4 regions of the Rahnella sp. PCH160 genome follow, and region 3 is predicted to be linked to each of the others. Evidence: predicted binding sites of a transcription regulator. Region 3 holds the regulator's gene; each other region holds the start of a gene.
What was found. The regulator Fur, encoded in region 3, represses iron uptake genes when iron is present. The targets are predictions, from matches to a motif close to ATAATAATGAGAACNACTATCAA.
Positions count from the first base shown of each region.

Region 1 (8,137 bases), 790 kb from region 3:
AACACCGGCTTCATGCAAAATACCCACGGCCAGCGCGGCAATCAGTGGCGTCTGTTCAGCCGGTTTTGCCAGCACGCTGTTGCCTGCGGCGAGCGCAGCGGCGATCTGGCCGGTGAAAATCGCCAGCGGGAAGTTCCACGGGCTGATACAGACGACCGGCCCGAGCGGACGGTGCGTGTCGTTGGCAAAATCTTCACGGATCTGCCCAGCGTAGTAGTGCAGGAAATCCACCGCTTCACGCACTTCGGCGATGGCGTTATTAAAGGTCTTTCCGGCTTCACGCACCAGCACGCCGAGCAGACTTTGCAACTGCGCTTCCATCAGTTCTGCGGCGCGTTGCAAGATTGCGGCGCGCTCTTCGGGAGGCGTCGCAAACCAGATAGCACCGGCAGCAGCAGACGCATCCAGCGCGCGGCTGATTTCGGCTTCGGTTGCTTCACGCACGTAACCGACGACATCGCCGTTTTCAGCCGGGTTGATGACCGGCAGAAATTCGCCTTCATCGGTTTGTGCATCAATCATCGGCTGGGCTTTCACCGGATGGCTGGCGCTTTGCAGCAGGGCGCTGGAAAGGGAGGCCAGACGGTGTTCACTGGACATATCCAGTCCGGCAGAGTTCACGCGTTTGTTGCCGTACAAATTGCGCGGCAGGGCGATGCGCGGATGCGGTAATCCGACCTGACCTTCGCTGGCCGCCAGCGCTTCGACGGCGTGAACCGGATCGGCCACCAGCTCATAAATCGGCAAAGTGGCGTCAGCGATACGGTTAACGAAGGAGGTGTTCGCGCCGTTCTCCAGCAGACGACGCACCAGATACGCCAGCAGCGTTTCGTGTGTGCCAACCGGGGCATAAATGCGGCAAGGGCGGTTCAGTTTGCCCTCGCTGATTTTGCCAACAACCTGCTCGTACAGCGGTTCGCCCATGCCGTGCAGGCACTGGAATTCGTACTGACCGGGATAGTAGTTGTTACCGGCCAGCTGATAAATCGCCGCCACGGTGTGCGCGTTGTGTGTCGCGAACTGCGGATAAATCAGGTTGGGCACCGCCAGCAGTTTGCGGGCGCAGGCCAGATAGGAAACGTCGGTGTAAACCTTGCGGGTATAAACCGGATAATCTTCCAGACCGTCCATCTGGGCGCGTTTAATCTCGCTGTCCCAGTACGCGCCTTTCACCAGACGGATCATCAGGCGGCGGCGGCTGCGCTGCGCCAGATTAGTCAGATAATCGATGACCATCGGGCAGCGTTTCTGGTATGCCTGAATCACGAAGCCGATGCCGTTCCAGCCCGCCAGTTCCGGCTCAAAGCAAAGTTTTTCCAGCAAATCGAGGGAGATTTCCAGACGGTCAGCTTCTTCGGCGTCAATGTTGATGCCGATGTCATAGCTGCGCGCCAGCAACGTCAGCGACAGCAGGCGCGGATAAAGTTCGTCCATCACGCGTTCGTACTGCGCACGGCTGTAGCGCGGATGCAGGGCGGAAAGTTTGATGGAAATCCCCGGCCCTTCATAAATGCCACGACCGTTTGAGGCTTTACCAATCGCGTTAATCGCCTGCTGATAAGACTGCAAATACGCCTGCGCGTCTTTTTCGGTCAGTGCTGCTTCACCCAGCATGTCGTAGGAGTAACGGAAACCTTTTTCTTCATGTTTGCGTGCGTTAGCCAGCGCTTCCGCGATGGTTTCGCCGGTCACGAACTGTTCGCCCATCAGGCGCATCGCCATATCCACGCCTTTGCGGATCAGCGGTTCGCCGCTTTTGCCGATAATCCGGTTCAGGGATTTCGACAGGCTGGCTTCATTGTGTGTCGCCACCAGTTTGCCGGTAAACAGTAAACCCCAGGTTGCGGCGTTGACGAACAGCGACGGGCTGCGTCCCAGATGGGAATGCCAGTTACCGTTGCTGATTTTGTCGCGGATTAGCGCATCGCGCGTGGGTTTATCGGGAATACGCAATAACGCTTCGGCCAGGCACATCAGCGCCACGCCTTCCTGCGAGGACAGGGAGAATTCCTGCAACAGGCTTTGCACCATACCGGCGCGGCCGTTTGCACTTTTCTGGTTCCGCAATTTGGTGGCGATGTCGGCGGCCAGTTTCAGCGCGGCGTTGTTAAGCGGGGCGGGCAGACGGGCCTGTTCAAGCAGCATGGAAACCGCTTCCGGCTCCGGGCGGCGATAGGCGGCGGTGATGGCCGAACGGCTGACCGACTGCGGCAAAATCTGCTCGGCGAAATCAAGGAACGGCTGATGCGTTTCCTGCACCGGCTGACTGGCAGGATCTTCCGCGTCGCCTGTCACCGCGCTGTTCATCGCCGGGATTTCCGGCAGAGAATCGCCATTTTCCAGACGTTCCAGATAGGAAAAAATCGCCTGTTTGATCAGCCAGTGCGGCGTGCGGTCAATCTGCTGTGCCGCAATTTTAAGCCTGTCGCGTGTGCCCTCGTCCAGCTTCACGCCCATCGTCGTCATACCCATGCGCAACCACTCCATATGAAAAGGTTCAGGTGAATTCATTATCTTTATGCCAAGCAATATCTTCTATGTTGCAACCTTGTGCAACCCTGTTAATGCACGAAGTATGCCTGATGTGATTTATTTGGCATTTTTAACAGGGAATCAACGCGGGAAAAGTCGGGTTTCAACGCTAACTGCCCGAATAACCTCAATGTTAAAGGTGCAACTGGCGGAAAGGTAACGTGCAACCCGCGCTCAACATAGGTGTGATGTGCAGTAAATTTTTCGTATCTGAAATGTTAAAAAAATTGAAATGCGGCGATCACTCAACCCGTATCCCGACCGACAGTTAATTTGAATAAAAACCAGATTAAGTACGCTGAAAAAGAATAAATAGGGAGAGTCATGCTGCATCCTTCACGGGTTACAGCCATTATCTCGCCCCGGCATTGGCGGGCAATGAGACGCAAAACGGTGAGCGCGTGTTCATTGAGCTGGCGAAAATTTTGTTAACCCGTGGATTGCCGGGATCGCCCTGATCCCGGTTTTCTGTATTTTTGTGCGTATTTCCCCGACAGGTTTCAAAAAAGAGCCTGTCACCTCTTGTATTTCTTTTCCCAAGAATGATAATCAATATCGTTTCTTTTTACCTTTCTTTACAGAGTCCTTACGTATCTGTCAGTTTTCAGAATTCAGGGTTCGGGAGTTTCCGCTATGTTCGTTCCGTTTCTTATTATGTTTCGCGAAGGGCTGGAAGCCGCGCTGATTGTCAGCCTGATCGCCAGTTACCTCAAACGGACGCAGCGCGGGCAGTGGCTCGGTGTGGTCTGGATTGGCGTATTTATTGCGGCGGCACTGTGTCTGGCGCTGGGGCTGTTTATCAACGCCACCACCGGCGAGTTTCCGCAAAAGGAGCAGGAGCTGTTTGAAGGCATTGTGGCCGTCGTGGCGGTGTGCATTCTGACCTACATGGTGTTCTGGATGCGCAAGGTGTCGCGTTCCATCAAAGTGCATCTGGAAGGCGCGATTGATAACGCGCTCAGTTCCGGGCGCGGGCAGGGCTGGGCGCTGGTGGCGATGGTGTTTTTCGCCGTGGCGCGTGAAGGGCTGGAATCGGTCTTTTTCCTGCTGGCGGCGTTCCAGCAGGATGTCGGCATTGAAGCCCCCATTGGCGCACTGCTTGGTCTGGGCGCGGCCATCGTGCTCGGTTTCCTGATTTACTACGGCGGCGTGAAGCTGCATCTGGCGAAATTCTTCAAGTGGACGAGTTTGTTTATTCTGTTCGTTGCGGCGGGTCTGGCAGCCGGGGCGATCCGTGCTTTCCACGAAGCCGGATTGTGGAACGGAATGCAGGATATCGCGTTCGATATGAGCGGCATTTTGTCCACGCATTCCCTGATCGGTACCTTGCTCGAAGGGATGTTCGGTTATCAGGAAGCGCCGACTGTCAGTGAAGTCGCGGTGTATTTCCTCTACCTGATCCCCGCACTGTTCCTGTTCTTTATGCCTCAGGGAAAATCAGCGGTCACGGCTCCGGCTTCTGCCGGACAAAAAACACAACGCTGATTTTTAACAATATTATTGTTCATACATCCTCTATTCACACAGTTTGTCACGGAGTGGTACATGTCATATTCATCCCCGCTGTTTCGCCGTAAAGCTTTACAGGTCGCGCTGCTGTCACTGCCCGCTTTTGCGCTGAGCGCTAACGTGCTGGCGGCTGATGTCCGTCAGGTCAAAATTGCTGTAAATGACAAACAATGTGAACCGATGGCGCTGACCGTGCCCGCCGGTAAAACCCAGTTTGTTATCCACAACAACAGCCAGAAAAACCTGGAATGGGAAATTCTGAAAGGCGTGATGGTGGTGGAAGAACGTGAAAACGTGGCGCCAGGCTTCACGCAGAAAATGACCGCCAATCTGGAGCCGGGCGAATACGACATGACCTGCGGCTTGCTGAGCAATCCGAAAGGCAAACTGACCGTGACGGCGGAAGGGGTGGCGACGTCCGCGAAACCTGACGCGATGGCGCTGGTTGGCCCGATTGCGGAATACAAAGTGTATGTGACGCAACAGGTTGCCGAACTGGTTTCCCATACCAAAGCGTTCACGGATGCGATTAAGAAGGGCGATCTGGCGAAAGCGCAGGCGCTGTACGCGTCTACCCGCGTTTACTACGAACGTATCGAACCGATTGCCGAGCTGTTCTCTGACCTCGATGGCAGCATCGATGCCCGTGAAGATGACTTCGAGAAGAAAGCTGAAGACCCTAACTTCACCGGTTTCCACCGTCTGGAGAAAATCCTGTTCGCAGACAAAACCACCAAAGGCACCGAACCGTTTGCTGACAAGTTGTATGCCGACACCGTCGATCTGCAAAAACGTATTTCCGAGCTGACTTTCCCGCCAGGCAAAGTGGTGGGCGGCGCGGCAGGCCTTATCGAAGAAGTGGCGTCGAGCAAAATCAGCGGTGAAGAAGACCGTTACAGCCGTACCGACCTGTGGGATTTCCGTGCAAACCTTGATGGCGCGCAGAAAATCGTGAACCTGCTGCGTCCGCTGCTGGAAAAAGCCGACAAACCGCTGCTGAATAAAATCGACGCAAACTTTAAAACCGTTGATACCCTGCTGGATAAATACAAAACCAAAGACGGTTACGAGAACTACGAAAAACTCTCCGACGCCGACCGTAATGCGATGAAAGGGCCGATCACCACGCTGGCAGAAGATCTGGCCAAGCTGCGTGGCGTTTTAGGTCTGGATTAATCTTTGCTCCCTCCCCTGCGAAGGGGAGGGCTGGGGTGGGGTATTAATGGATACACTGTAGTCGCCTGCAATACCCCTCCCAACCTCCCCTTAGCAGGGGGAGGAGCAAGACCCCACCTTTTCGCAGGAGTGTTTACCTTTAAGGCATAGCAATGAGCAATAAAAACGATAATAAGTCCGTGCAACAGGACGCGACTTCTTCTTCACGCCGCCGTTTACTGAAAGGCGTGGGATTGTTAGGCGGGGCATTTGCCCTTGGCGGCGCGGCCGTAGCGCAGGCAGAAAAAGAACCGGGTGCCAAAAAAGAATACACACCAGGCACGGTTTCTCCCGATGAACGCTGGGGCAAGCAGCCTTATTACGGCGAGCATCAGGCGGGGATTTTAACGCCACAGCAGGCATCGATGATGCTGGTGGCGTTTGATGTTCTCGCGACCACCAAAGCCGATCTCGAGCGTCTTTTCCGTCTGCTCGATACCCGCTTTACGTTTCTCACCACCGGCGGCACCGCGCCTTCGGTAGATCCGAAATTCCCGCCAATGGACTCGGGCGTGATGGGGGCGGAAATCTACCCGGATAACCTGACCCTGACGCTTTCGGTGGGCGATTCGCTGTTTGATGAACGCTTTGGATTAGCCGCTCACAAACCACTTAAATTGCAGCGCATGGCGCGTTTCCCGAATGATTCCCTGGATGCCAAACTCTGTCACGGCGATTTGCTGTTGCAAATTTGCGCCAATAACAGCGACACCGTGGTTCATGCGCTGCGTGACATCATCAAGTACACGCCGGATTTACTCAGCGTGCGCTGGCGTCGCGACGGGTTTATTTCTTCCCACGCGGCGCGCAGTCAGGGCAAAGAAACGCCGGTTAACCTGCTGGGCTTCAAGGACGGCACGGCCAATCCGGATGCCAAAGATAAACCGCTGATGGACAAAGCCATTTGGGTGACTGCCGATCAGGGCGAACCGGCCTGGACGACCGGCGGCAGTTATCAGGCCGCGCGTCTGATCCCGTTCCACGTCGAGTTCTGGGACCGCACGCCGCTTCAGGAGCAGCAGACGATTTTCGGCCGCCACAAAGCGACCGGTGCGCCGCTGGGCATGGAAAAAGAGCACGATGTGCCGGATTACAGCAAAGACCCGGAAGGGAAGGTGATCCCGCTGGATGCGCACATTCGTCTGGCGAATCCGCGCACCAAAGAAACCGACGATAACCTGATACTGCGCCGTGGCTACAGCTATTCGCTGGGTGTCACCAATTCCGGGCAACTGGAAATGGGGCTGCTGTTTGTGTGTTATCAGCATGACCTGGAAAAAGGTTTTCTGGCGGTACAAAAACGCCTCAACGGCGAGCCGCTGGAAGAGTATATCCGTCCGGTCGGCGGCGGTTTCTTCTTCACACTGCCGGGCATCAAAGACGAAAATCACTATCTGGGGCAAACCCTGATCGAAGCCTGATCTGATGTCCTCCTCCGTTACGCACGGAGGAGGATCATTACCCTGTCACCTTTTTTACCGTTCGTTACCGAATTCACGCCCTGTTAATACACCTGCTCATCCCTGAAAACGTCAGTAATGTCATGATGATAAACCGTTAGCCGCGTTATCACGATGCCTGCCCTGAGACTGTTATGACCATCAACCATTCCCGCAGAAAACTGCTGATTTTCGGCATCGGCCTGTCGCTGACCGCACCGCGTCTGTTTGCCGCCAATAAGCCCGTCCGCGTTTCAATGACGTCAGATGCGCGTCAGATTACCGTATCCTTGCCCGCCGCCGATAAGCGCAGTCGCGTATTTATGCTCAGTGCGCCGGAACGGGTGGTGATCGACATGCCGGTGGCGTCATTTCCGCCTGAACTGGAACATGCGCTGACGGTGATTCGCCAGAAATTCCCGTGGATAGCCGAAGGGCGCATCGCCCATTTCAGCCCGGATGTGGCGCGCATTGTCTTCACGGTGAAAGGCAAACCGGTGATTACGCGCACGACCGAAAACGGCGTGCTGAAGGTGTCGGTTACCCAAGACAGCAGTGCTGCGCAAACGGCGGTGCAGGCTTTGCCCGTGGTCGCAACCAAAGCGCCACGGGCGGAAAAGCCGCTGCTGGTGATGATTGATCCCGGCCACGGCGGGAAAGACCCCGGCGCGATTGGCAATGAAGGCACGTATGAGAAACATGTGGTGCTGCACATTGCTAAACGGCTGCAAACGTTGCTGGATCAGCAGCACGGCATTCATGCGGTACTGACCCGGCAGGATGACGTGTTTATTCCGCTTTATCACCGCGTCAGCCTGGCGCATGAGCACGAAGCTGACCTGTTCATTTCCATACACGCGGACGGATTTACCAACGATCAGGTGTCCGGCGCATCGGTTTTTGCGCTGTCAGAGCACGGCGCAGGTAACGCGATGTCGCGCTATCTTTCGCAGAGCGAAAACAGCGTGGATGTGCTGTATGACAATGATTTTAAAACCGACGATGAGTACCTGAAGGAAACACTTTTCGATCTCGATCAGCATGAAACCATTCACCGCAGCATGGATTTTGGCCGTCATCTGGCGTCGAATATTATCAAAGTGCACCACATGCACAGCCCGCATCCCGAGCAGGCCGGTTTTGCCGTGCTGAAATCCCCGCGCATTCCGTCGGTGCTGGTGGAAACGTCATTTATCACCAACAAGCAGGAAGAAAAATTGCTCGGCGAACCGGTCTTTCAGGAGAAAATGGCCAGGGCGCTGGCGGACGGCATTAACAGTTATTTCCTCAACGAAAAGAAAAATAATTTGCTGAGCTGACGTGCGGTTTAACTGATGTTTTGTAAGCTGTTTAGAGAATCCCAATATCTGAACAAACTGCGGAGTAGCAGCGTTGAATAATCCCGAAATTTCCAGCCCGTTATGGCGGCTGACGGCAGCGAC
Region 1 covers NZ_JBLOGT010000001.1:3,708,582-3,716,718, reverse strand. The annotation lists gene putA (trifunctional transcriptional regulator/proline dehydrogenase/L-glutamate gamma-semialdehyde dehydrogenase) at 1-2,472, opposite strand, end outside; gene efeU (iron uptake transporter permease EfeU) at 3,166-4,017, shown strand; gene efeO (iron uptake system protein EfeO) at 4,078-5,217, shown strand; gene efeB (iron uptake transporter deferrochelatase/peroxidase subunit) at 5,370-6,677, shown strand; gene ACM5QY_RS16985 (N-acetylmuramoyl-L-alanine amidase) at 6,851-8,014, shown strand; partial or broken gene ACM5QY_RS16980 (chloride channel protein) at 8,088-8,137, shown strand, end outside.
Region 1: the regulator Fur is predicted to act here: its motif matches at 3,069-3,091, upstream of efeU (iron uptake transporter permease EfeU).

Region 2 (8,137 bases), 3.6 Mb from region 3:
GGCGGAAGTGGATTGCGTCAAACTGTTCCATCGGCTGCTGAAAGATAAAATCTGCATGACGCCCGGCCAGTTGTATTCCCCGAGCGGGCGTTACAGTAACGGCCTGCGTTTATCCTGCTGTTATGTGTTCGACACACGCTATATTTCGGCGATGATCCGCATTGGCGAGCGGGCATGTGAGATGTGCGGTCTGCCACCGGGGCTGGCGGCGACGCAGGAGTAAGCTGAAGAGTCACGCACTTCCTGATACACTGATGGTTATTATCCTTTTTTACAGTCGTGCCCGTTGCGGCATGAACGGAACTGACACCATGAAAGAAATCGAAAAAACCGAGATTAAGCGCCTCAGCGACATGCTGGATGCCCTGAACCACAAAGATGCGACCGTTATTCAGGCAGGTAATGCTGAGCTGATCGCCAAGCACGAAGAAGAGAAAGAAAAACTGGCGGCAGAAATCGCGCGTCTGAAAGATGTGCGGGTAAAAAAACTTAGCACCGAAGCGCAGAAACTGGAAAAACTGTTCAGCCGTGAAATCACCAAGAAAGAACAGGCTGATATGGGCACGCTGAAGAAAACCGTACGCGGTATTGTGGTGGTTCACCCGATGACCGCACTGGGCCGCGAAATGGGCCTGAAAGTTGTGACCGGTTTTGCCATAAAAAAATTCTGATTTTAGCTCCCTCCCCTGCGAAGGGGAGGGTTGGAGTGGGGTATTAATGACATCTCCGTCGTTTGCAATACCCCCTCCCGGCCTCCCCCTTCGCAGGGGGAGGAGCAAGGAAAATCCCCTTCGCAGGGGAGGAAGCTAAAACGATTTCCCTTCCGAACCGGACAATCTCCGTCCAAAATCCTCGATCTTGCGCTGAACCAGACGCGTTTGCATCGTTTTGCTCCAGCTGGCAGAAAGCCCGGCAGCCGACATCAGACGGCGATACTGCTCCTCATCAAACGGCATGTTAAAGGCAATCGAAATCGCTTCTGCCACGGAGACTTCGCTGTTACGCGTCAGCAACTCCAGCGGGCGATCACCGCTGACATTCCCGGTGCTCACTACGCGATAAAGCCAGCCGCAGCGTCCGCTTTGTTGCAACAGCGGCGACAGATTTTTGCATCCGAGAAAATGATTGAGCTTGTAACAGGGCGCACGCGGCTGCGTGACCTGAATCAGTGCGTCTCCCCAGCGGAAAATATCGCCAATAAACACATTATCTTCGGTCATGCCGAGCGTTGAGAGATTCTCGCCGAAGGCGGGCGGATGGAAACGATCTTCTTCTTCGGGAAACTGCTGACGAAGCCAGGCGTAATGTTCGCGGGGAAAATGACACAGCGCGCGGTCTGCGCCGCCGTGATAACTCTTTTCTGCCTGTTGATCGCCTTCCAGACCGGCTGGCGTCAAAACCACCGCGCCATCGACCTGTCGTTTAGCAATCGCGCTGGGCGAATAATCAGGATAACTTTCGATATTGCCGATATAGACGTCGGGATAATGCATAAGGTCTCCGTCAGGAATCAGTCGTTGACCTCAGCATAACCCGCATTGCCCGTTCGGAGTATCAGGAATCACCCCGCGTGGAAATCACGCAGAGTGACGTGAGGGAAATCAGAAGGTTTCCCAATTATCCTGACTGTTTTTACCCTTTACTGCGGGCAGAACCGGGCGGCGCAACGCATTGGACGCGGGCGCTTTTAGCATGTTGCCGTTATCGGCCAGACGGAATACCGACACCGCCTGCGTCAGCGTCGCGGCCTGATCTTCCAGAGAATCCGCTGCCGCCGAAGACTGCTCAACCAGCGCGGCGTTCTGCTGGGTGGTGCTGTCCATTTCGACAATCGCCTGCGAAATCTGGCTGATCCCCCGGCTTTGCTCGTCAGAAGCCGACGCAATTTCGCCCATAATATCGCGGACGTGCGAGACGGATTTCACGATGTCCTGCATCGTGCGCCCGGTATTTTCCACCAGCTTCGCACCGGTGTTCACCCGCTCGACCGATTCGGCAATCAGCCCTTCAATCTCTTTTGCCGCCTGCGCACTGCGTTGTGCCAGCGTGCGGACTTCAGACGCCACCACCGAGAATCCGCGGCCCTGTTCACCGGCACGTGCGGCTTCTACGGCGGCGTTCAGCGCCAGAATATTGGTCTGGAAGGCAATGCCGTTGATGACGGAGGTGATTTCGGCAATCCGTTTAGAACTGCCGGAAATCTGCTGCATGGTATCGACCACTTCGCCAACCTGTTTGCCGCCGAGTGTTGCCGTGCCGGATGCTTCACTCGCCAGTTTGCTGGCGTGATGGGCGTTATCGGCATTCTGTTTCACCGTGGCGCTCAGTTCTTCCATGCTGGCGGCGGTTTCTTCAACCGCAGCGGCCTGCTGCTCGGTGCGTGAGGACAAATCGGTATTCCCGGCAGCGATTTCCGCTGCGGCGTGGGAAACCTGCGAGACGCCTGAGCGGATTTCATAAATCATCGTACTGAGATTCTGGCTCATCCCGGCAACCGCGTTCATCAGCATGCCCAGTTCGTCGCGGCGCGTTGTGGTGCGGGCGGCGGTCAGATCGCCCTGCGCAATGGCTTCGGCGGTTTTGAGCGTATCGCGGATCGGCTGCGCAATCTGGCGGGTAATTCGCCACGCAATCAGGATACCGGTGAGCATGACAATCAGCGTGATCACCATCATGATCATCTGCGCATTGCTGATATCGTTGTGCGTATTATCCAGTTCATTTTTGAAGATTTTCGCCACCAGCGTGTTCATCTCGGCGGCTTTCACAGACAGAAGTTGCGAGTTTTTCTGCTCATCTTCATAGGCGGGCATGTACGCGACGACATGGCTTTTGTACGTCGCCAGCGTGGTCATCAGTGGAGCCAGCGTTGCCTGCTGATTGGGCAGCAACAGCGCGTTAAGTTTTTTGGCATTAGCCTGCGTATCGTCGATGGCCTGCAACAATGTTGCCTCAGACTCTTTGTTGATGTTGAGCAACAGGCCGCGCACGTAATAACGCACGCTGATCAGTTTCTGAATCACTTCCGCCAGAGAAAGACGAATCGACGGATCGGCATCTTCTACGCGTAACTGGTCCTGCAGGCGTTTCACGACGGCTTCGGTTTCAGAAAGATTCCAGCTGGCGCGCACAGCATCTTTTCTGTCGACGGCCTGTTTGAAGGCATCCTGCGCCACCTGATATTCACGGATTTTTACCGGCACCTGATTGAGATCGGCCTGGCTGGCCGCATCCCATTTCAGCTTGTCTTTCGACTGCGCAATCAGCCCGGACAGTGCGTTGATTTTGTCCTGATTTTGCTTGAGATAGGCAGGGTCGTAATTGAGCTGATAAAGCGTGCGGCTCAGGCGGGCATCATTGAGTAACGCATTCATCTGATTGCTGAAATCAACTTTCTCAGCGCGCTGGCTGATATCGTTAAATTTAATCATTCCTGCAGCCGTGATCACCGCTGCGATCAAAAGAACTAACCCGAAGCCGAGCCCCAGTTTTGTACCGACTTTGAGATTATTCATCCACTGCGAAAGACCCGATCCATTGCCCATATTTTTTCTCCGTCAAACATCCCTGCGAAAAGTTAGCGATTTTGTGACGCCTTTGTGAAAGTTCTATCGGTAGACGTCTGGGCAAACTTTATAGGTTCTGCGGTGTATTTTTGATTAATGCGAGGGCCGTCTAAAAATGACGTAAGGGCGGAGGATAATTCTCTGAAATACAGTGATCAGGCTTACGTTTTTAGCATGATAACCGAGGCATAAAAAAGGCAGGTCACAGACCTGCCTCTTGCGAAAACATCGTGCCCGTTACGGGCAGCAAAGCGAAATTATTTCGCTTCAGCCAGACGTTTTGCTGCTTCGTCCCAGTTTACAACAGCCCAGAAGGCTTTGATGTAATCAGGGCGTTTGTTCTGATATTTCAGGTAGTAAGCGTGTTCCCAAACGTCCAGACCCAGCAGCGGGTAACCGGAAACGCCTGAAACAGCTTCGCCCATCAGCGGGCTGTCCTGGTTTGCAGTAGAAACAACAGCCAGTTTGCCGTCTTTCAGAACCAGCCATGCCCAGCCAGAACCGAAACGGGTTGCTGCTGCTTTCTCAAAAGCTTCTTTGAAAGCATCAACGCTGCCGAAATCGCGTTCGATCGCAGATTTCAGTTCGCCCTGTAAGGTGGTGCCAGTTTTGAGGCCTTTCCAGAACAGGCTGTGGTTAGCGTGGCCACCTGCGTTGTTACGCAGTGCAACTTTCTTATCCGCAGGCACTTTGTCCAGGTTAGCGATCAGCTCTTCGACAGACAGCGCAGCCAGTTCTGGCAGGCTTTCCAGCGCAGCGTTAGCGTTGTTAACGTAAGCCTGGTGGTGTTTAGAGTGATGGATTTCCATCGTTTCTTTGTCGAAATGCGGTTCGAGTGCGTCGTATGCGTAAGGCAGTGATGGCAGTGAATAACTCATGTTCATCGTCTCCATAGTGTAGGGCGGCACCGTCATTGTGAGCACCGCGTAATCAGTCGGATCATTATAGTTAATTAAATGATATTGAAAATGATTATCTAAGCCTGACGCTTTGTAAGGCTACGCGTAAGCCCCTGTTATTGAGGGCTTAGAACCAGATAACCGCAAACAATCCTAAATTGTCTAAAGGCACTGAGTGCTTAGAGGGTTACCTTAACCGCTGAGGATGCGTATACACCGTTGCCCGGCCAGGTTTGCTGAAACCGACCAGCGTCAGGTTACATTTTTCTGCGACGTCCACCGCAAGCGTGGTGGCGGCGGAGACGGCGAACAGGATTTCAACGCCGCACATCGCGGCTTTCTGCACCATTTCATAGCTGGCGCGGCTTGAAACCAGCGCGGCGCCGGTGTTCCAGTCGTTTTGTCTGGCGCGCAGGCCGAGCATTTTATCCAGCGCGACGTGGCGGCCGACGTCTTCGCAGCCGCCCGACAACGCGCCTTCCGGTGTGATCCACGCGGCGGCATGTGTGCAGCCGGTCAGCTGGCCGATGGTCTGAACGGATTTCAGCTGATGCAGCGCGGCGTCCAGATTCGCCAGATCGAAGGTTTGCGTAAATGGCAGCGGCGCGAGCGGACGAAACAGATCGCCCAGTTGTTCGATGCCGCAGACGCCGCAACCGGTGCGCCCCGCCATCGCGCGGCGGCGTTCTTTCAGCCCGGCAAAGCGTCGGCTCGATAACTCAATATTAACCTCGATGCCGTTACAGTTTTGCGCGACGTCCATTCCGTAAATGTCGCTCACTGAGTCGATAATCCCTTCCGAGAGCGAAAACCCCAGTGCGAAGGCGTCGAAGTCTTTTGGCGACGCCATCATCACCACGTGCGATATCCCGTTATAGACCAGCGCGACGGGCACTTCTTCAGCAATCCAGTCTTCTTCCGGCGCATCCAGACGGGCACGTTGCATCACCGTTTTTTGGCGCGCTCCGATGATCTGAGTCACTTTTTTGTCATCTTTTTCGCTCAGTTCGTTTACTTGATGGACATCCATTGGCAATAACCTTATAAACAATCCGGCTACATAAGCCGTACAAAAAATATGGGTACTCAGCCTTAATTTTACCGCTTCCGCGTCTGACGGGGAAAGCGCCAATTTGAAAAGCAATGTGTTAACAAATGATGGGAAGGAGTCTTTCATGCAGGTCAGCAGAAGACAATTATTCAAAATCTGTGCGGGCGGAATGGCCGGTACAACCGCCGCGTTATTAGGGTTCGCCCCGACGCTGGCGCTGGCGGAAACCCGCCAATACAAACTGCTCCGTTCGCGTGAAACCCGCAATAACTGCACCTACTGTTCAGTCGGTTGCGGAATGCTGATTTACAGCCAGGGCGACGGTGCGAAAAATGTCACCGAGAATATCTTCCACGTTGAGGGTGATGCCGATCACCCGGTCAGTCGCGGCTCGTTGTGCCCGAAAGGGGCCGGCGTGCTGGATTATATTCACAGCGAAGGCCGTCTGAGATACCCGGAATACCGTGCGCCGGGCTCAGATAAATGGCAGCGTATCACCTGGGACGAGGCTATTTCCCGTATTGCCCGCCTGATGAAAGATGACCGCGACGCTAACTTCGTTGAGAAAAATGACAACAACGTGACGGTCAACCGCTGGCTGACCACCGGAATGCTCTGCTCGTCTGCGGCAAGTAATGAAACCGGTCTGCTGGATCAGAAATTCACCCGCGCAATGGGCATGGTCGCCATCGACTGTCAGGCGCGCCTGTGCCACGGGCCGACCGTTGCCGCCTTAGCGCCAAGTTTCGGTCGCGGCGCGATGACCAATAACTGGGTGGATATCAAAAACGCCAACGTCATTTTGATTATGGGCGGTAATGCGGCGGAAGCCCACCCGGTCGGATTCAAATGGGTGATTGAAGCCAAAACCAAAAATAACGCCAAAGTCATTGTTGTCGATCCGCGCTTTAACCGCAGCGCCGCCGTGGCCGATATTTACGCGCCAATCCGTGCCGGTTCCGACACCGCCTTCCTGCTCGGCATGATCAACTACCTGATTACGCATAATAAAATTCAGACCGAATACGTCAGGGAATACACCAACGCCAGCCTGCTGGTGCGCGAAGATTATGCCTTTAACGACGGGTTGTTCAGCGGTTTCGATGCCACGAAAAAAGCCTACAACAAAGACAGCTGGCATTATCAGCTCGATGAAAACGGCATCGCGAAACAGGACAAAACGTTACAAGACCCGCGCTGTGTCTGGAATCTGCTGAAAGAGCACGTTTCCCGCTATACGCCGGAACTGGTTGAACGCCTGTGCGGTACGTCGAAAGAAGATTTCCTGCTGATTAGCTCGATTCTGGCGGAAACCTGCGCGCGCGATAAAACCTCCACCATCCTGTACGCGCTGGGCTGGACGCACCACACCGGCGGCGCGCAAATCATCCGCTGTGCGGCGATGATCCAGTTGCTGCTCGGCAATATCGGGATGCCCGGCGGCGGCGTCAATGCGCTGCGCGGCCACTCGAATATTCAGGGTTATACCGATCTGGGTTTGCTGTCGCTCAATCTGCCGGGCTACATGCCGCTGCCTTCTGAGAAACAAACCAATATCACTGATTACCTGAAACAAATTACGCCGGGAACTCTGGTCGAAAATCAGGTCAACTTCTGGAAAAACACGCCGAACTTCTTCGTCAGCATGATGAAAAGTTTCTGGGGCGAACACGCCACGGCGGACAACGACTGGGGCTTTGACTGGTTGCCGAAATGGGACAAAAGCTACGACGTGCTGCAACAGGCTGAGCTGATGACCCAGGGGAAACTCAACGGCTATATCGTGCAGGGCTTCAACCCGCTGGCGGCTTTCCCGGACAAAAACAAATCTTCGCGCGCGCTTTCAAAACTGAAATACATGGTGGTGATCGACCCGCTGGTGACCGAGTCTTCGAACTTCTGGCAGAACCACGGTGCGATGAACGACGTGCAAACCGCCGACATTCAGACCGAAGTGTTCCGTCTGCCTTCTTCCTGCTTTGCGGAAGAAAATGGCTCAATCGTGAACTCCGGCCGCTGGCTGCAATGGCACTTTCAGGCGTCTGAGCCACCGGGTGAAGCGCTGCACGACGGCAAAATCATTGCACGTCTGTTCATGAAACTGCGCGAGCTGTACCAGAAAGAAGGCGGGGCGAATCCGCTGCCGGTGATGAACATGGCGTGGGATTATCAGGATCCGCTCGACCCGCTGCCGGAAGAGATCGCCCGCGAAGCCAACGGCAAAGCGCTGGCGGATATTCACGACGATCAGGGCAATATTCTGGCGAAAAAAGGCCAGCAAATCTCCACTTTCGCGCACCTGAAAAATGACGGCTCGACCGCCAGTTTCTGCTGGATTTACGCCGGTAGCTGGACCGAAGCCGGCAACCAGATGGCGCGTCGCGATAACGCCGATCCGTCCGGTCTGGGCTGCACCTCCGGCTGGGCATGGAGCTGGCCGCTGAACCGCCGCATTCTGTATAACCGTGCCTCCGTTGACCCGCAGGGCCAGCCGTGGGATCCAAAACGTGAAATCATCCGCTGGGATGGCGCGAAATGGACCGGTTTTGATGTCCCTGATTACAGCAACGCTGCACCGGGCACCGGCGTCGGGCCGTTTATCATGCAACAGGAAGGCGTCG
Region 2 covers NZ_JBLOGT010000001.1:902,978-911,114, reverse strand. The annotation lists gene ACM5QY_RS04180 (aminotransferase-like domain-containing protein) at 1-223, shown strand, start outside; gene ACM5QY_RS04175 (YibL family ribosome-associated protein) at 312-671, shown strand; gene yiiM (6-hydroxyaminopurine reductase) at 807-1,493, opposite strand; gene ACM5QY_RS04165 (methyl-accepting chemotaxis protein) at 1,602-3,545, opposite strand; gene sodA (superoxide dismutase [Mn]) at 3,824-4,444, opposite strand; gene fdhD (formate dehydrogenase accessory sulfurtransferase FdhD) at 4,653-5,495, opposite strand; gene fdnG (formate dehydrogenase-N subunit alpha) at 5,641-8,137, shown strand, end outside.
Region 2: the regulator Fur is predicted to act here: its motif matches at 4,523-4,545, upstream of sodA (superoxide dismutase [Mn]).

Region 3 (8,137 bases):
CCTGCTCTTCGGTACGGGAAGATAAATCGTTATTCCCGGCGGAGATTTCGGACGCGCCCTGATAGATATGGTTCGTACAGTTACGGATGGTCTGAACGGTATTTTCCAGACTTGACTGCATGTCATTGAGTAACGGAATCAGTTTGCCTGCACAATTTTTGCCGAACTCTTCGAGATAATGCGTCAGATCACCGCTGGCGATAACGGCGAAGTGATTGCGGATTTTATCCAGCGGTTTCACCAGCGCCATCACCAGATAGCGGTCAGTCAGCAGAAGAATAATCAGGCCGATGGAAAAAGCCGTCAGCAGGATGACTTTGCTGTAATAAGTCAGATGGTTGGATTTTGTCTGAGCAGCCTGAAAATCTGTGGCAATCTGCCCGCTGACCGTCGACATTGACGTGCCAAAATTACGGCTCAGTGCGGGAACCGTATCGTTGGACAGCTTGTTATAAGCATCAAAATTCTTGCTGCTTGCTGCCGCATACAAAGGTGCGACACCCTGTGTTACCAGCGTTTCCCAACTGGAGATCAGCTCCTGAACTGAAGCATCTTCCAGACCCGGATGCGGCGCCGTTTTAAAGCTTGTCAGAGCCTGAGAAAGGCCATCAAGGGATTGTTTTGCCGTATCAAAAATTTCCGGCCCTTTAGACGGGTCGGCCTGAAGCTGTGATACGGCACGGCTTAAGCGGGTAACGGTGCGAAAGTACTGATCATTTCCTTTGCTGATCAGCGCCATATTGTTGACCAGCTCAGAACTGCTCTTGGTATTTTGTGTCAACGTATTCAGTGAAGTGACGGTGTAAAGGGAGACCCCTGCCCACATGACGCAAAAAATGCCAAGAATGGTTAATAAAGCGGCCCTGATGGTGATATTTTTTAAAAACTGCACGATATGCCTCTCTCGAAACAAAGTTGTTTCTGGTCTGAGGATTGACGGGGATGCGGAGAATCAAGACAGGTAGCCAGCAGGCGTAAGCCCCCGGACATGTTTGAACACCTCTCCGGGCATCGATTTCTTTATTATGTTGAGATTCCTCTCGCATCATCTATCGGCGGGTTGTTCTTAAAATTTAGTATTGTGAGAACATATTTCTTAACTTTGCTTTTAACCTCAATGAATTTGAGGTTATTGACTGCGTTTGAAAGCACACAAAGGCGATAACACTTAAAAAGATTGCCCGATAAACTTATCCACCAGTTAAGAAGGCGAGCTGAAACATATTCTCCGCCTCGCGAGTTTGCTATCATCTGCGTTATTATTGCCTGCAATGCAGAGCACTTCATAGAGAACAAGAGGTTAGGTAATCTTATGGCCGTAGTAGGTATCTTCTTTGGATCCGATACAGGTAACACCGAAAACATCGCGAAAATGATCCAAAAGCAATTGGGTAAAGATGTTGCAGAGGTGCATGACATTGCGAAGAGCAGCAAAGAGGATCTGGAAAAATTCGATATTTTGCTGATCGGAATTCCAACCTGGTATTACGGTGAAGCACAGTGTGACTGGGACGATTTTTTCCCGACGCTGGAAGAGATAGATTTCGAAGGTAAGCTGGTGGCCCTGTTTGGCTGCGGCGACCAGGAAGACTATGCCGAATACTTCTGTGATGCGCTCGGTACCGTGCGTGACATCATCGAGCCACGCGGCGCGGTGATTGTGGGCCACTGGCCAACTGAGGGTTATCACTTCGAGGCATCGAAAGGTCTGGCTGATGATAAGCACTTCATCGGACTGGCAATTGACGAAGATCGTCAGCCGGAACTGACTGGTGAACGTGTCAGTGCGTGGGTCAAACAGATCACAGAAGAACTGAGCCTTTCAGAAATTATTGGCTAAAAACCCTGTTGGCCCTGAGGATTTATTCTACAATTGAAGGGCCAAACTATTACTGAAATTAACAATTTAACCGCTACAAAATTGTAACTTTCGGTGGTATCAAGGTACACTGAGTTCATCTGTTTTTTCTATCGATCAAGTCGTTGCATTATCGAATGTGACAAGCATTTTGTGATCTTTATTAACAGGCTACGTTTTTGAGAATCGGCACACTTCCTGAAAACGAAGAATCCTTAAACGACAAATTTTTGTGCCGCCGATGCCACAGGCTGCATGCCTCAACTTGATTAGCACATAGTAACAGGACTGAATCCGCATGACTGACAACAACACCGCACTGAAGAAAGCCGGCTTAAAAGTCACGCTTCCGCGCCTCAAAATCCTGGAAGTGCTGCAAGCGCCGGAAGGTCATCACGTTAGTGCGGAAGATCTGTACAAGCAACTGATTGATATGGGGGAAGAAATTGGCCTGGCGACGGTTTACCGCGTTCTGAACCAGTTTGATGACGCCGGTATCGTTACCCGTCATAACTTCGAAGGCGGTAAGTCCGTTTTCGAACTGACTCAGCAGCATCACCATGATCATCTGATCTGCCTGGATTGCGGCCGCGTTATTGAATTCCGCGACGAATACATTGAAGGCCGTCAGCGTGAGATTGCGAAGAAACACGGTATCAAACTGACCAACCACAGTCTGTACTTGTACGGCCACTGTGAAACAGGCGATTGTCGCGAAGATGATTCTTTGCACAATGATAAACCTGCGCAGTAATCTGCACGGTCAGTCCGAATGAATTAACCGCTGAAAGGCGGTTTTTTTATGCCTGTGATTCAGACAGCGAATTAAAAACACCACGCCCCGGCAAGCCGGGGCGTGGTGTTTCTTAACATCGACGTTAAGGTATCACGTCCTATCAATTCTCTGGTTTTGGCGAATTGTTAGAACGGATTTCCTGCCAGATTTTCCCGCAATCCGCCGCAAAAGCCTGACCGTCACCGGTTTTACGTGCCGTCAGGCAACGCTGATAATCCACCACGCGCACGGTTTCCTGTTCAGCAAACTGCTTGTGCGCCTGTTCCTGTTTCAGAACGTCAAGAACAGTCTGGCACGATGCCACTTTGTCCGGCGAGCCTTCTGCTTTTATGATGCAGTTGCTGTACGCCTGACGCAGTTTTGCATTTTCGGTTTGCGTTGCCGTTGGCGCACAACCGGCCAGCAGCAGGGAAGTCACGACAATTATCAGTAATTTATTCATCGGTTTTGTGTCCTCAGAAAATAGTGAATGGCGCGATAACGATGAATTTCACGTCTTTTTCATCCTGGAAAATGTTGCCGTAACCGCCGCCCCAGCTCGGGATGTCCGAGTGGTTGTCGTACTGGGTGTAATGCAGTTTGAACAGCGTGCCTTTCGCGCGGCCTTCCTGAATGGTGTAGAGCGCATCAAGGCTCCAGGCGCTTTCTTTCAGGCGCTGGCTCTGATCATAAGCTGGATTGGTACTCGGTTTGGCATCCCAGGCGTAAACATAAGAACCGCCCACCGCGAAGCCCGGCAGTTCCCATTTCGCCAGATCGTATAAGACACCTGCGTAAACGGCTTTTTCGCCATTGGCATTGAAGTCAGAACGGTTGTCCCACCACACATCAAGACGTCCGTTAGAAGAAGAATACGTTGGGGTCATGCGTTGTAAAAAATACCCCTGATTCCCTTCTGCTTTGACCATGGTCCCTTCCAGACGCCAGTTGAACTGGCCGGTGGTGTAACCGAAAGTCAGCGCCTGCAACCAGGCTAAACCGTCATACAGGCTGTTCGGATCGTTCTGGCTGCTGATACGATCTTCCGCGCCGTAGAACTGGTAACTGGTCGTGAGCGGATTGCCCATCAGATCAATGTTGTACGACGCCTTGGCGAAGTACTGATCGACGTAACTTTCTGCCTGACCAAAAGCGGCTTCGAGCACCAGATCATTTTTGAAGTCGTATTTCGCCCCCAGCGAGTGGATGTAGGAAACACCGGTTTTTTTATCGTTCTGGCGGAAGTCATCCATTTCCAGATGCCACGGCGATTTGTATTCATCCGCCCACATGTAGGAGAAACTCAGTTCGCCAGGATCGCCAAAATCATGTTTATACCCGGCTTCTGCACCGCGATACGTCCCCGGCATAAAACTCCAGTGCGGGGCGATCAGCGTTTGTCCGGTCGGCTGAATGTAACCGGCATGGCCCCAAAATCCGCTATATTTGAATTTTCCGGCGGCTTTGTAGAGGCTGACGCCGCCTTTATCGCCGGAGTAATCTTCGTCATACGCGTGGTTTTTGGAGGAGAAGGCGATTTCGTTCGGGTGGCCGCTGTCGCTGGCTTCGGCGAGTTCAATCGCGGTAAACGCGGCGATGTCGATACCGAACATGTCCCAGGCGTAGCCGGAGGAGAAATCGAGATTCAGGTTGGCGGTCGCGTGCGAAAGGTTGGTGGCATATTTATCGTAGTCGGGGTTATTCACCGTGACTTTTGAGCCGTCCGGGCGAGTTTCTTCTTTGGTTTTGTTCAAATCTTTGCGGTCACGTTCGCGCTGCCAGTAATACACACCGCCGGTCAGCGTCGAATCATCAATAAAGCCAGCCGCTCTGGCCTCTTCAGGGAACATCATTCCGCCGCCCAACAACGTGCCAGCCAGCGTGTACATCACAGGTTTCAGGTAAGCCGATCCCCTGCCCCTGTTAAGGTGCTTGTGCATAGAAATTCCTCATTTTGACTAAAAAACGTGCAAAACCCAAACGGGTATTAAAAGCGGCCGCCAGAGGCGTAACCGTATAAAGCAAGGTTAAGAGTATTTTTCGCGACGCGAATTATCAATGAGTAATTAAACCCTGATAGCTGAAGTATGACAAAGTGCACATAAAGATGAAAAAGTGTAACAGAAGCGGTTCGGAAGGGATTAAATCAGTGGATACTTTTAATCGATAAGTAAAACAAATAATTAAGTGATAATCGTATTAATTTAAACGTTTCAGCATTTTCATATTATGGAAGTTCATGCTTAAAAAGCGAGCATGAAAAATACATTAATTCGCGATGAAAAAGAAAACTCCGCGAATTTCAGACATAAAAAACGCAGCCGGAGCTGCGTTTAGCAATCATTCTTCGGTGACTTACGCGACAGGTTTTGATTCCCAGGTATCACGCAGGCCAACGGTACGGTTGAAGACCAGATTTTCAGCGCTGGAGTAGCGGCTGTCGGCACAGAAGTAACCTTCACGCTCGAACTGCAGGCTGACTTCAGCCTGAGCCGCCACCAGAGAAGGTTCAACGAAACCGTGCGCGATCACCAGAGATTCCGGGTTGATCGTGGTCAGGAAGTCTTCTGCCTGGCCCGGATTCGCGACGCTGAACAGACGGTCGTACAGACGGAATTCCGCCGGTTTACCTTCGGTTGCGGAAACCCAGTGGATCACGCCTTTTACCTTGCGGCCATCAGCGGGATCTTTGCTCAGCGTTTCGATGTCGTATGAGCAGAAGATCGTTGTCACATTACCTTCGGCATCTTTCTCAATGCGTTCAGCTTTGATGACATACGCATTGCGCAGACGAACTTCTTTGCCCAGCACCAGACGTTTGTACTGTTTGTTGGCTTCTTCGCGGAAATCAGCCTGATCGATATAAATCTCACGGGTGAACGGCACTTCGCGCGTACCCATCTCCGGTTTGTTCGGATGATTAGGCATTTTCACCCTTTGCACATCTTCACCGGTAAAGTTCTCAATGATCACTTTAACCGGATTAATGACCGCCATGGCGCGCGGTGCGTTTTCGTTCAGATCGTCACGAATACAAGATTCCAGCGCCATCATTTCGACGTTGTTGTCTTGTTTAGTCACCCCGATACGGCGGCAGAATTCACGGATTGAAGCGGCGGTATAACCACGACGACGCAAGCCAGAAACGGTTGGCATACGCGGGTCATCCCAGCCTTCTACGATCTTATCCGTCACCAGCAGATTCAGCTTACGCTTGGACATGATGGAATATTCGAGATTCAGACGGGAGAACTCGTACTGACGCGGGTGGCATGGGATCGTGATGTTGTCGAGGACCCAGTCGTACAGACGACGGTTGTCCTGGAATTCCAGCGTACACAGCGAGTGGGTGATCCCTTCCAGCGCATCGGAAATGCAGTGGGTGAAATCATACATCGGGTAGATGCACCATTTCGTGCCGGTCTGATGGTGTTCGGCAAATTTGATACGGTAGATAACCGGATCACGCATGACGAAGAACGGCGATGCCATATCGATTTTTGCACGCAGACACGCCGCGCCTTCAGCGAATTCACCATTACGCATTTTTTCGAACAGCGCGATGTTCTCTTCTACGCTGCGGTCACGGTACGGGCTGTTTTTGCCCGCAGACGTCAGTGAGCCACGGTATTCGCGGATCTGATCCGGAGACAATTCGTCAACGTAAGCCAGACCTTTGTTGATAAGCTCCAGCGCGTAGCTGTGCAGTTGATCAAAATAGTCGGAAGAATAGTGAATATCACCACTCCAGTCGAAGCCTAACCACTGGACGTCGTGTTTGATCGACTCAACGAATTCGATGTCTTCTTTTGCCGGGTTGGTATCGTCAAAACGCAGGTTGCACTGCCCCTGATAGTCTTGCGCAATACCGAAGTTCAGGCAGATAGACTTCGCATGGCCGATATGCAGATAACCATTAGGCTCAGGCGGGAAACGGGTGTGAACGGTATTGTGTTTCCCGGTCGCCAGATCTTCATCAATAATCTGACGGATAAAATTTGTTGGGCGGGCTTCAGCCTCACTCATTGTGCAATTCCTCTACGCAACATTGACTCTACAGATAACCTGTTATGTTCCAACAAGCCACGTCGGGAAACAACCGTTACTTGCATAAAATCGTGGTTATCTGCATACCGCGTGTCCGTAAACAATAAAAAACGGGAAGAGATTGCTCTCTTCCCGCCAGAACTACGTTGAACTGAATCGACGTCAGGAAATTATTTACCCTGAATCTCAAACAGTTTGGTCTGACCAGCGACCACAGAACCGCTGGCCAGTGAAATCACACCGGTGTAATCATCGATATTGCTGACCACAACCGGGCTAATCATTGAGCGCGCGTTCGCGTTCAGGTAATCCAGATCCAGTTCCAGTACAGGCTGACCGGCAGTGACGGTTGCACCTTCTTCAACCAGGCGGGTGAAGCCCTGGCCGTTGAGTGCAACGGTATCGATCCCCATGTGAACCACGATTTCAGCGCCGGAAGTGGTTTCCAGGCAGAATGCGTGATTGGTGTTGAAGATTTTCACCACGGTACCCGCAGCCGGCGCTACGACCGTTTTATCTGTCGGGCGAATCGCCACGCCGTCGCCTACTGCTTTGCTGGCGAAGGCTTCGTCTGGCACCTGATCCAGCGCCACGATGTCACCGGTAACCGGCGCAACCAGCGTCTCAACGATGGCTTTAACGCTGTTTGGTACAGCCTGTGGAGTGGTTTTCACAGCGACTGGTGCGGCTGCGCTGCCTGCGGCAACCGGGCCACGGGCCATGACTTTTTTCATCGCATCAGCCAGAGATTCCGCTTTTGCACCGACGATTACCTGAATGCTTTGTTTGTTCAGACGAACAATACCGGACGCACCGAGACGTTTGCAGGCTGCATCATCAACAGTACCGGCATCTTTCACGTTCAGACGCAAACGAGTAATACAGGCATCAATACCTTTGAAGTTATCAGAACCGCCCAGTGCGCTGATGTAGCTCACCGCCAGCTGGTTCAGGCCTTCTTCGGTATTGCTGTTTGCTTCCGGTTCACCGATATGGTCGGCGTCGTCTTCACGGCCCGGCGTTTTCAGGTTGAACATGCGGATAATGACGCTGAACAGCACGAAGTAGATGACGAAGAACACTACGCCCATCACCAGCAACATCCAGACGTTTTTACTTGCCGCCGGCAGGTTGTACATCAACGCATAGTCAATTGCACCTGCTGAGAAGGAGAAGCCAGCGTGGATGCCCAGCGCGGTTGCAATATACAGGCTGATCCCGGTCAGGATCGCGTGGACTAAATACAGCAGCGGAGCGAGGAACATGAACAGGAATTCTAGCGGCTCGGTCACACCGGTCAGGAACGCGGTCACCGCAACGGAGACCAGCATACCGCCTACCAATGGACGACGTTCTTTCGGTGCAGCGAAGTACATTGCACATGCCGCGCCTGGCAGACCAAACATCATGATCGGGAAGAAGCCGGACATGAACATCCCTGCGGTGCCGTCACCCGC
Region 3 covers NZ_JBLOGT010000001.1:4,502,640-4,510,776, forward strand. The annotation lists gene ACM5QY_RS21030 (methyl-accepting chemotaxis protein) at 1-892, opposite strand, end outside; gene fldA (flavodoxin FldA) at 1,313-1,840, shown strand; gene fur (ferric iron uptake transcriptional regulator) at 2,157-2,612, shown strand; gene chiQ (ChiQ/YbfN family lipoprotein) at 2,755-3,096, opposite strand; gene chiP (chitoporin ChiP) at 3,110-4,522, opposite strand; gene glnS (glutamine--tRNA ligase) at 4,989-6,659, opposite strand; gene nagE (PTS N-acetyl glucosamine transporter subunit IIABC) at 6,851-8,137, opposite strand, start outside.

Region 4 (8,137 bases), 2.9 Mb from region 3:
ACGCTGGTTCTCACGCCGGTGCTGTTGCTGGCGGCGGATATCGCCGGGCGGCTTCTGGTCGCCGGTGAGCTGCGGGTTTCAGTCGTCGTCGCCTTTATCGGCGCGCCGGTGCTCATTTTTCTGGTTCGCCGCCCCGGCGGATTACGCAGAGGTTAGCCATGAGCCAGATCTTATCTGAATTCCGCACACTGAAAAAAAACACGCTAATTTCGCGGCCGTTTCTGACCGCGTTTGCGCTAGTTTTATGCACACTCTTATTGACAATACTTGCGCTGGGCAGCGGCGCGCTGGCGCTGAAACCGGCTCAGGTCGCCAGCGCCCTGCTCGGTGACGGCCCGAAAAACCTGCACATCATTGTGACTCAGTGGCGTCTGCCGCGTGTGGTGATGGCGCTGGTTATCGGCGCTGCACTGGGCGTCAGCGGCGCGATTTTCCAGTCACTTCTGCGTAACCCACTGGGCAGTCCGGACGTCATCGGTTTTAACACCGGTGCCTATAGCGGCGTTTTGCTGGCCATCGTGCTGTTCAACGCCAGCGCAGGTGAAACCCTGATCGGCGCCATGGCCGGAGGCACCGTCAGTGCGCTGCTGGTTTATGTGCTGGCGTGGCGTCAGGGCGTCGAAACCTTCCGGCTGATTATCGTCGGCATCGGCGTGCGTGCGCTGCTGATTGCGGGCAATACCTGGCTGATTATCAACGCCTCGCTGGAATCTGCGCTCACCGCCGGGTTATGGAATGCGGGTTCGCTCAACGGTATTACATGGGAAAAAAGTCTGCCGGTGATCTGCCTGATTGTTGCGGCGCTGTTCCTCGCACGTCTGCTTTCCGCGCGAATGCGTTTGCTGGAAATGGGTGACGATACCGCGTGCGCGCTGGGTGTCCCGGTGGAGCGTTCGCGCCTGCTGCTGATGCTGGCGGGCGTGGCATTAACCGCCGCCGCGACGGCGCTGGCCGGACCCATTTCGTTTATCGCGCTGGTGGCACCGCAGATTTCCCGCCGCCTGTGCGCCAGCCAGCAGCACGCGTTATTTTTTGCCGCGCTGACCGGCGCGCTGCTGCTCCTCGCCGCTGACGTCGCGGCGCAGCGTCTGTTCCTGCCTTATCAGCTGCCCGTCGGCGTGCTCACCGTCAGTCTTGGCGGTATTTATCTGATTGGTTTGCTCATCCGGGAGTCCCGCCGCTCATGAAGTCCGAACATTTTTCACCGCTGTATGCGCAGAACCTGACGCTGGGTTATGACAAAAAAGTCATCGCGCGGGATTTGTCGGTGTCGATCCCGGAAGGGAAACTGACGGTAATTATCGGGCCGAACGCCTGTGGAAAGTCGACGTTATTACGCACGCTGAGCCGCCTGATGCAGCCGCAATCCGGCGCGGTTTTTCTCGACGGAAAACGGATTGGCGATTACGGCACAAAAGACGTGGCGAAACGGCTGGGCTTATTACCGCAAAGTTCAACCGCGCCGGGCGATATCACGGTCGCCGATCTGGTCGGTCGCGGGCGCTATCCGCACCAGAATCTCTTCAGCCGCTGGAACGCACACGACACGCAAGCTGTCGATGACGCGATGCGGGCTACCGGCGTTGATGAACTGGCGGAAAGCACGGTGAATTCGCTGTCCGGCGGGCAGCGACAGCGGGTGTGGATAGCGATGGTGCTGGCGCAGCAAACGCCGCTGCTGCTTTTGGACGAGCCGACGACCTGGCTGGATATCGCTCATCAGATTGATTTAATGGAGTTAATGTGTCGTCTGAATCAGGAAAATGGCCGGACGCTGGTCGTCGTGCTGCACGATCTGAATCAGGCCTGCCGCTACGCCGGGCATCTTATCGCCATGCGCGACGGAAAAATCCTCGCGGAAGGCGCGCCTGCCGATATCGTCACGCCGGAACTGATTGAGCAGGTTTTCGGATTGCGTTGCTCAATCATCGACTGTCCGGTATCACATACGCCGTTAATTATTCCGCTCGGCAATTTAGCCGTTTGACGGAGGATCCCCGGCGGCCCACGGCGTCTCATCCCACAGACTGCACAGGCCGTCGAGCAAACCGCCGCGCCACCACAGCGCGTCGTGTCCGCCTTCCAGCACGCGGTAACGCACCTGATTGGGGGTCGGTTTCAGCAGCGCCTCCATCTGATTATTTACCTCATAAATCAGCTTTTCGTTTCTGCCGGCTTCCATAAAGATTTTCAAATGGCTGCTTTCCCCCAGACCTTTTTCAACCTGCGACAGGATGCTTTCCGCTTCTTGCTGATCATCACTGGCTTGCTGACGGTTACGCCGCGGCCACCAGAAAGACCCCGACTGACTGAGCACGCACCCGAAACGTTCAGGCCAGTGCAAACCGGCGTACAGCGACGACAGGCCACCAAAACTCTGCCCCGCGACCACCGTTTTTTGCGCGTTATCGCTGTGCGCTGCCAGGTTTTTCACCTGCGGCAATAACTCGTCCTGCACCGCCAGCCAGAACTCAGGATTACAGGTCAGCTCGCGGCTGCGACTTTGAATATCAATGACATCAATCAGAACGTAGACCGCTTCGGGCAGCGCCCCTTCGCGCGTGAGCTGCATCAGTGGCTGCCAGACAGGCATCTGTTTCGCCCAAAACTGGCCGTCGAGCAGGATTGCCAGCGGGCGCGAGGCAGGCTCCAGACCTTCGCCGGTGGTAAACACCCAGACGTTTCGCATATTCCCCAGACGCGCACTTTTCCAGCGAAACGTTTGCAGCAACGCCGGGGCTTGCGGTGCTTTCGGGCCATGAAGGTCAAACTCTGCCCAGGCGGGCTGGGGCAACGCTCCCGGCATATGCAGGCCGGACAACGCATGGGATTTTGCACCGGGCCACGGGCGATGCGGGTTCAGCGGATCGTGCGTCGCGAGGCGGAACAGGTTTTTCCACCATTCGCGTGCAGCAAGCATGCTTTGATAATCATCGTTATTTTTCGGAAATTCAGCGCCGGCTTCGGTACGCGGGATCAGGCTGTAACTCCCGCGCCAGTCCGCACGCAATTCGGTCTGCCAGTACCAGACATCCGTTCCGGCCAGCCGCTGTAAACTCTGCGGCGGCGACGACTGATGGTGATCGGTAATCCCGTTGATATTGATCCAAACCCGCTGAGTCTCCGACGTCATTTCGTCGCCCTGCGGATCCCGCCAGAAAAAAGTCACACCGCAAAAACCGTCACGCAAAGGTTCTGTCCACGGCGTTCCCCGCGAGGCAATTTCATGCCACCACGCAGCACTTCCCGCCTGAGGGCTCAATAACATGGCCTGCGCCGTGCACTTTTCCGGATGCTGAGATTTCATCATTTTTACGCTTTACAGCCTTTTGGCAGACAAGAAAAGACATTCCCGGCATGACCGCTTTACGCTTTTCATACAGATCAAGAATGGTAATCGCATTGATAATTATTTTCATTTGCAATAATGTGTTACAGCCCGTAACGCGGGTCAATAAAAACTACACATACAACAGGCCATCCTCCTGTTCAATCTCGATATTTTCAGGAAGGGATGGAATTTCAGGGCAGAATTCGACATGAAAAACAGGCTACCACATTATTCTCTGGCAACCTTAATCGGGCTGGGATCAGCGCTTACCTTGCCAGCCAGCGCAGCAGAAACTACCGCAACAAACGCAACAGAACCGGGAACAACGGCTGCAGAAACGCCGAAAAAAACCGAAGAGACACTGGTCGTCACCGCTGCACAGCAAAACCTTCAGGCACCGGGCGTTTCCACCATCACTGCCGATGAAATCCAAAAACGTCCCCCGGCACGCGACATCAACGAACTGATCCGCACCATGCCTGGCGTAAACCTTACCGGTAACTCCACCAGCGGACAGCGCGGCAACAACCGTCAGATTGATATCCGCGGGATGGGTCCGGAAAACACCCTGACGCTGATCGACGGTTTACCGGTTAACAGCCGCAACTCCGTGCGTCAGGGCTGGCGCGGCGAGCGTGATACCCGCGGCGATACCAGCTGGGTTCCGCCCGATATGATTGACCGTATCGAAGTGATCCGTGGCCCGGCAGCAGCGCGGTATGGCAATGGCGCGGCGGGCGGCGTGGTGAACATCATCACCAAAAAAGATACCCAGGAGTGGCACGGTTCATGGAATACCTACATGAACGCGCCGCAGCATAAAGAAGAAGGCTCCACGAAACGCACCGATTTCAGCCTGTCCGGCCCGCTCAGCGATCAGTTCAGTTTCCGTCTGTTTGGCGGGTACAGCAAAACGCAGGCTGATTCGCAATATATCAACGACGGCCATCAGTCCGAACGTACCGGCACCTATGCCGACACCGTTCCGGCCGGTCGCGAAGGCGTTATCAACAAAAATATCGACGCCATGCTGCACTGGGATTTCGCCCGCATGCAGTCACTGGAGTTTGAAGTATCCAACAGCCGTCAGGGCAACCTGTACGCCGGTGACACGCAAAACACCAATACCAGCACGCTGGTTAAAAGCATGTACGGCAAAGAGACCAACCGCATATACCGCCAGTCCTACGCCCTGACGTACAAAGGCGCGTGGGACAACGGCGTTTCGACGACCAATTATGTGCAGTACGAAAAAACCCGTAACTCACGCATGGATGAAGGTCTGGCTGGCGGCACCGAGGGGATTTTCTCTGACGATAGCTTCAACACTATCGAGCTGGGCGACATTCTCGCGCACAGCGAAGTCAGTATTCCGTTTGATTTAGGCGTGCCGCAAACCGCCACGTTCGGTACCGAATGGAACCAGCAGAAGATGAAAGACCCGTCTTCCAACATTCAGTCCATGCTCGGCGGCGCCATTGACGGTATCGACAGCACGGGTCGCAGCCCGTATTCGCAGGCGGAGATCTTCTCGCTGTTTGCTGAAGACAACATTGAGCTGACCGACAGCACAATGCTGGTGCCGGGCCTGCGTTTTGATCATCACTCGATTGTCGGCAATAACTGGAGTCCGTCCCTGAATCTGTCTCAGGAACTGGGTGATGACTTCACGCTGAAAATGGGGATCGCGCGCGCCTACAAAGCGCCGAGCCTCTATCAGACCAACCCGAACTACGTGCTCTACAGTAAAGGTCAGGGCTGCGCGGCCAGCGGCGGTGGCTGTTATCTGGTGGGGAATAAAGATCTCGATGCAGAAACCAGCATCAACAAAGAGATCGGTCTGGAGTTCCACCGCAACGGTTATCAGGCGGGTGTGACGTACTTCCGTAACGATTATCGCAATAAAATCGAGGCGGGTTATCTGCCAACCGGCACATCAACGACGGGCACCACTGACGTTTATAAATGGCAAAACATCCCTAAAGCCGTGGTTCAGGGGCTGGAAGGCACGCTGAATATTCCGGTCAGCAGCACCATTTCCTGGAATAACAACGGTACCTACATAATTGAAAGTAAAAACAAAGAGACCGGCGATTATCTGTCGATCATCCCTGAATTTACGATCAACTCCACGCTGAGCTGGCAGGCAACGGAAGATTTTTCCGTGCAGTCCACCCTGACCTGGTATGGCCGTCAGAAGCCGAAGAAATACAACTACAAGGGTGAAGCTGTAACCGGAAGTGAGAAGAATGAAGTCAGCCCGTATTCTGTGGTTGGCCTGAGCGGCACCTACGTTGCGACAAAAAATGTCAGCGTAACCGCCGGTATTGATAACGTGTTCGACAAACGTCAGTTCCGCGCGGGTAATGCCCAGACCGTGGGTAACGCCACCACCAACGCCTATATGTATGGCGCAGGTGCAGCGACCTATAACGAACCGGGACGGACTTTCTACATGAGTCTGAACACGCACTTCTAAGCCTTCGCGACCTGTAAAAAAGCCACCTGAAAAGGTGGCTATCTTGTTGGTGTGACAGCTATTTTTTACAGCACGCCTTGCGCCTGCATGGCATCCGCGACTTTCACGAAACCGGCAATATTGGCGCCTCGCACATACTGCGTCTGTTTGCCTTCACCGCCGTACTCCACGCACGACTGATGAATATCGAGCATGATGTGGCGTAAGCGTGCATCCACTTCTTCGGCTTTCCAGCTCAGACGCGCGGCGTTCTGCGCCATCTCCAGCCCGGACGTCGCCACACCACCGGCATTGGCCGCTTTGCCCGGCGCGAACAATACGCCCGCCTCAACGAACAGGTCGGTGGCCTCGATGGTCGTCGGCATATTCGCGCCTTCTGCCACGGCTTTCACGCCGTTGGCGATCAGCACGCGGGCGGATTCTACGTCCAGCTCATTTTGCGTGGCGCACGGCAGCGCGATGTCCACCGGTACGTTCCACGGCTGCTGGCCTTCAAGGTATGACAGCCCCATTTTTTGCGCATAGTCAGACACGCGGCCATCGCGGCTGGCTTTGATTTCCGTCAGCAGCGCCAGTTTTTCCGGCGTAAAACCGGCTTCATCGACCACCGTGCCGTTTGAATCCGACGCCGTAATCACGCGCGCGCCCAGCGACATGGCTTTTTCTATTGCGTATTGCGCCACGTTACCCGAGCCGGACACCGCCACGCGCATGCCTTCGAAATCCAGCCCATGACGGCGCAGCATGGATTGCGTGAAGTAAATCAGACCATAACCGGTGGCTTCCGGGCGGATCAGGCTGCCGCCAAATGACAGACCTTTGCCGGTGAAAACGCTCGCCGTGTTGTTGGAGAGTTTTTTCATCATCCCCGCCATATAACCGACTTCACGCCCGCCGACGCCGATGTCACCCGCAGGAACGTCAGTGTCCGGCCCCAGATGACGGTAAAGTTCCAGCATCAGTGCCTGGCAGAAACGCATGATTTCGCCTTCGCTTTTGCCTTTAGGATTGAAATCACTGCCGCCCTTCCCGCCGCCCATTGGCAGCGTGGTGAGCGCGTTTTTAAACGTCTGTTCAAAACCGAGGAATTTCAGAATCGACAAATTGACCGACGGATGGAAACGCATGCCGCCTTTATACGGGCCGATGGCAGAGCTGAACTGCACGCGCCAGCCGCGGTTTACCTGCACCTGATTTTTGTCATCAACCCACGCAATGCGGAACTGAATCACGCGTTCCGGCTCAACCAGACGCTCTAACAGAGAAGCACGGCGGTATTGCGGGTTTTGTTCGAGGAACGGCCAGAGCGTGGTCATGACTTCACGAACGGCCTGAGAAAATTCGACCTGATGCGGGTCGCGTTGCTGGACTGAGGATAAGAACTGTTCGAGGGATTGAATTTGATCCATGAGGGTAAAACTCCGTTTCGTAAGGGATGTTGTCTTTGTTATTTGCTGCTTAATTATTTACTGCTTATTTTTTGACTATGCATCGACTTACGAACGGACATCAAGCAATTTTTCGCCCTTTTTATTGGGTAAAAATCACCAAAAATCCCCTCAGGATTTGCGACCTTCCAGTTTGAGCAACAGCGCTTTATTGTCCAGCCCGCCAGCAAAACCGGTTAACTTACCGGATGTTCCGATTACACGGTGACAAGGTGCAACGATGGAAATCGGGTTGCGGCCATTGGCGGCACCCACGGCGCGGACGGCTTTCGGGCGGCCAATACGCCGGGCGATATCGCCGTAGCTTCGCGTTTCACCAAACGGGATTTCCAGCAGGGCAGCCCAGACTTCTTTCTGAAACTCGGTGCCGGTGAAATCGAGATCCAGCTCAAAGCGCGTGCGTTTGCCCGCAAAATATTCATTCAGCTGTTGTTCGGTTTTCAGCAAGATGGGAAACGTCGGGTCTTCCACCATTTCGCCCAGTTTCACCCGACCATCGATTTCGCATTCCCACAAAATAGCTGTCAGCTTGTCACCTTTTGCCGCCAGGGTGAGTAATCCGACCGGTGAATCTATCCGCTTAAATCTGTAGTCCATTTGTACTTTCCTCAGCCTGTTATGCGCAGAACACTTTACCGGAAAGGCGTGAAGCAGACCAAGAGGCAAAACAGGGATTTGCGGGACATCTTCCAGAGAATCTTCGAAAAATGAAAGCGTTACATAGTTGAATGTAACGCTTCAGGGGTAGGAATATTAGCGGAGAGAAAAGCGGTTATTTCAGGCCCATCTGTGCGCGCAGCTCGGCTTTTGCGGCCTCAAATTCAGCTTTGAACTCAGGCTCTTCAGAAATTCTCTGCGCAATCAGCGCCGCACCGGTAC
Region 4 covers NZ_JBLOGT010000001.1:1,611,019-1,619,155, reverse strand. The annotation lists gene fepD (Fe(3+)-siderophore ABC transporter permease) at 1-156, shown strand, start outside; gene fepG (iron-enterobactin ABC transporter permease) at 159-1,187, shown strand; gene ACM5QY_RS07500 (ATP-binding cassette domain-containing protein) at 1,184-1,987, shown strand; gene fes (enterochelin esterase) at 1,976-3,310, opposite strand; gene ACM5QY_RS07490 (TonB-dependent siderophore receptor) at 3,540-5,810, shown strand; gene gdhA (NADP-specific glutamate dehydrogenase) at 5,876-7,219, opposite strand; gene ACM5QY_RS07480 (methylated-DNA--[protein]-cysteine S-methyltransferase) at 7,370-7,855, opposite strand; gene ACM5QY_RS07475 (acid phosphatase) at 8,031-8,137, opposite strand, start outside.
Region 4: the regulator Fur is predicted to act here: its motif matches at 3,403-3,425, upstream of ACM5QY_RS07490 (TonB-dependent siderophore receptor).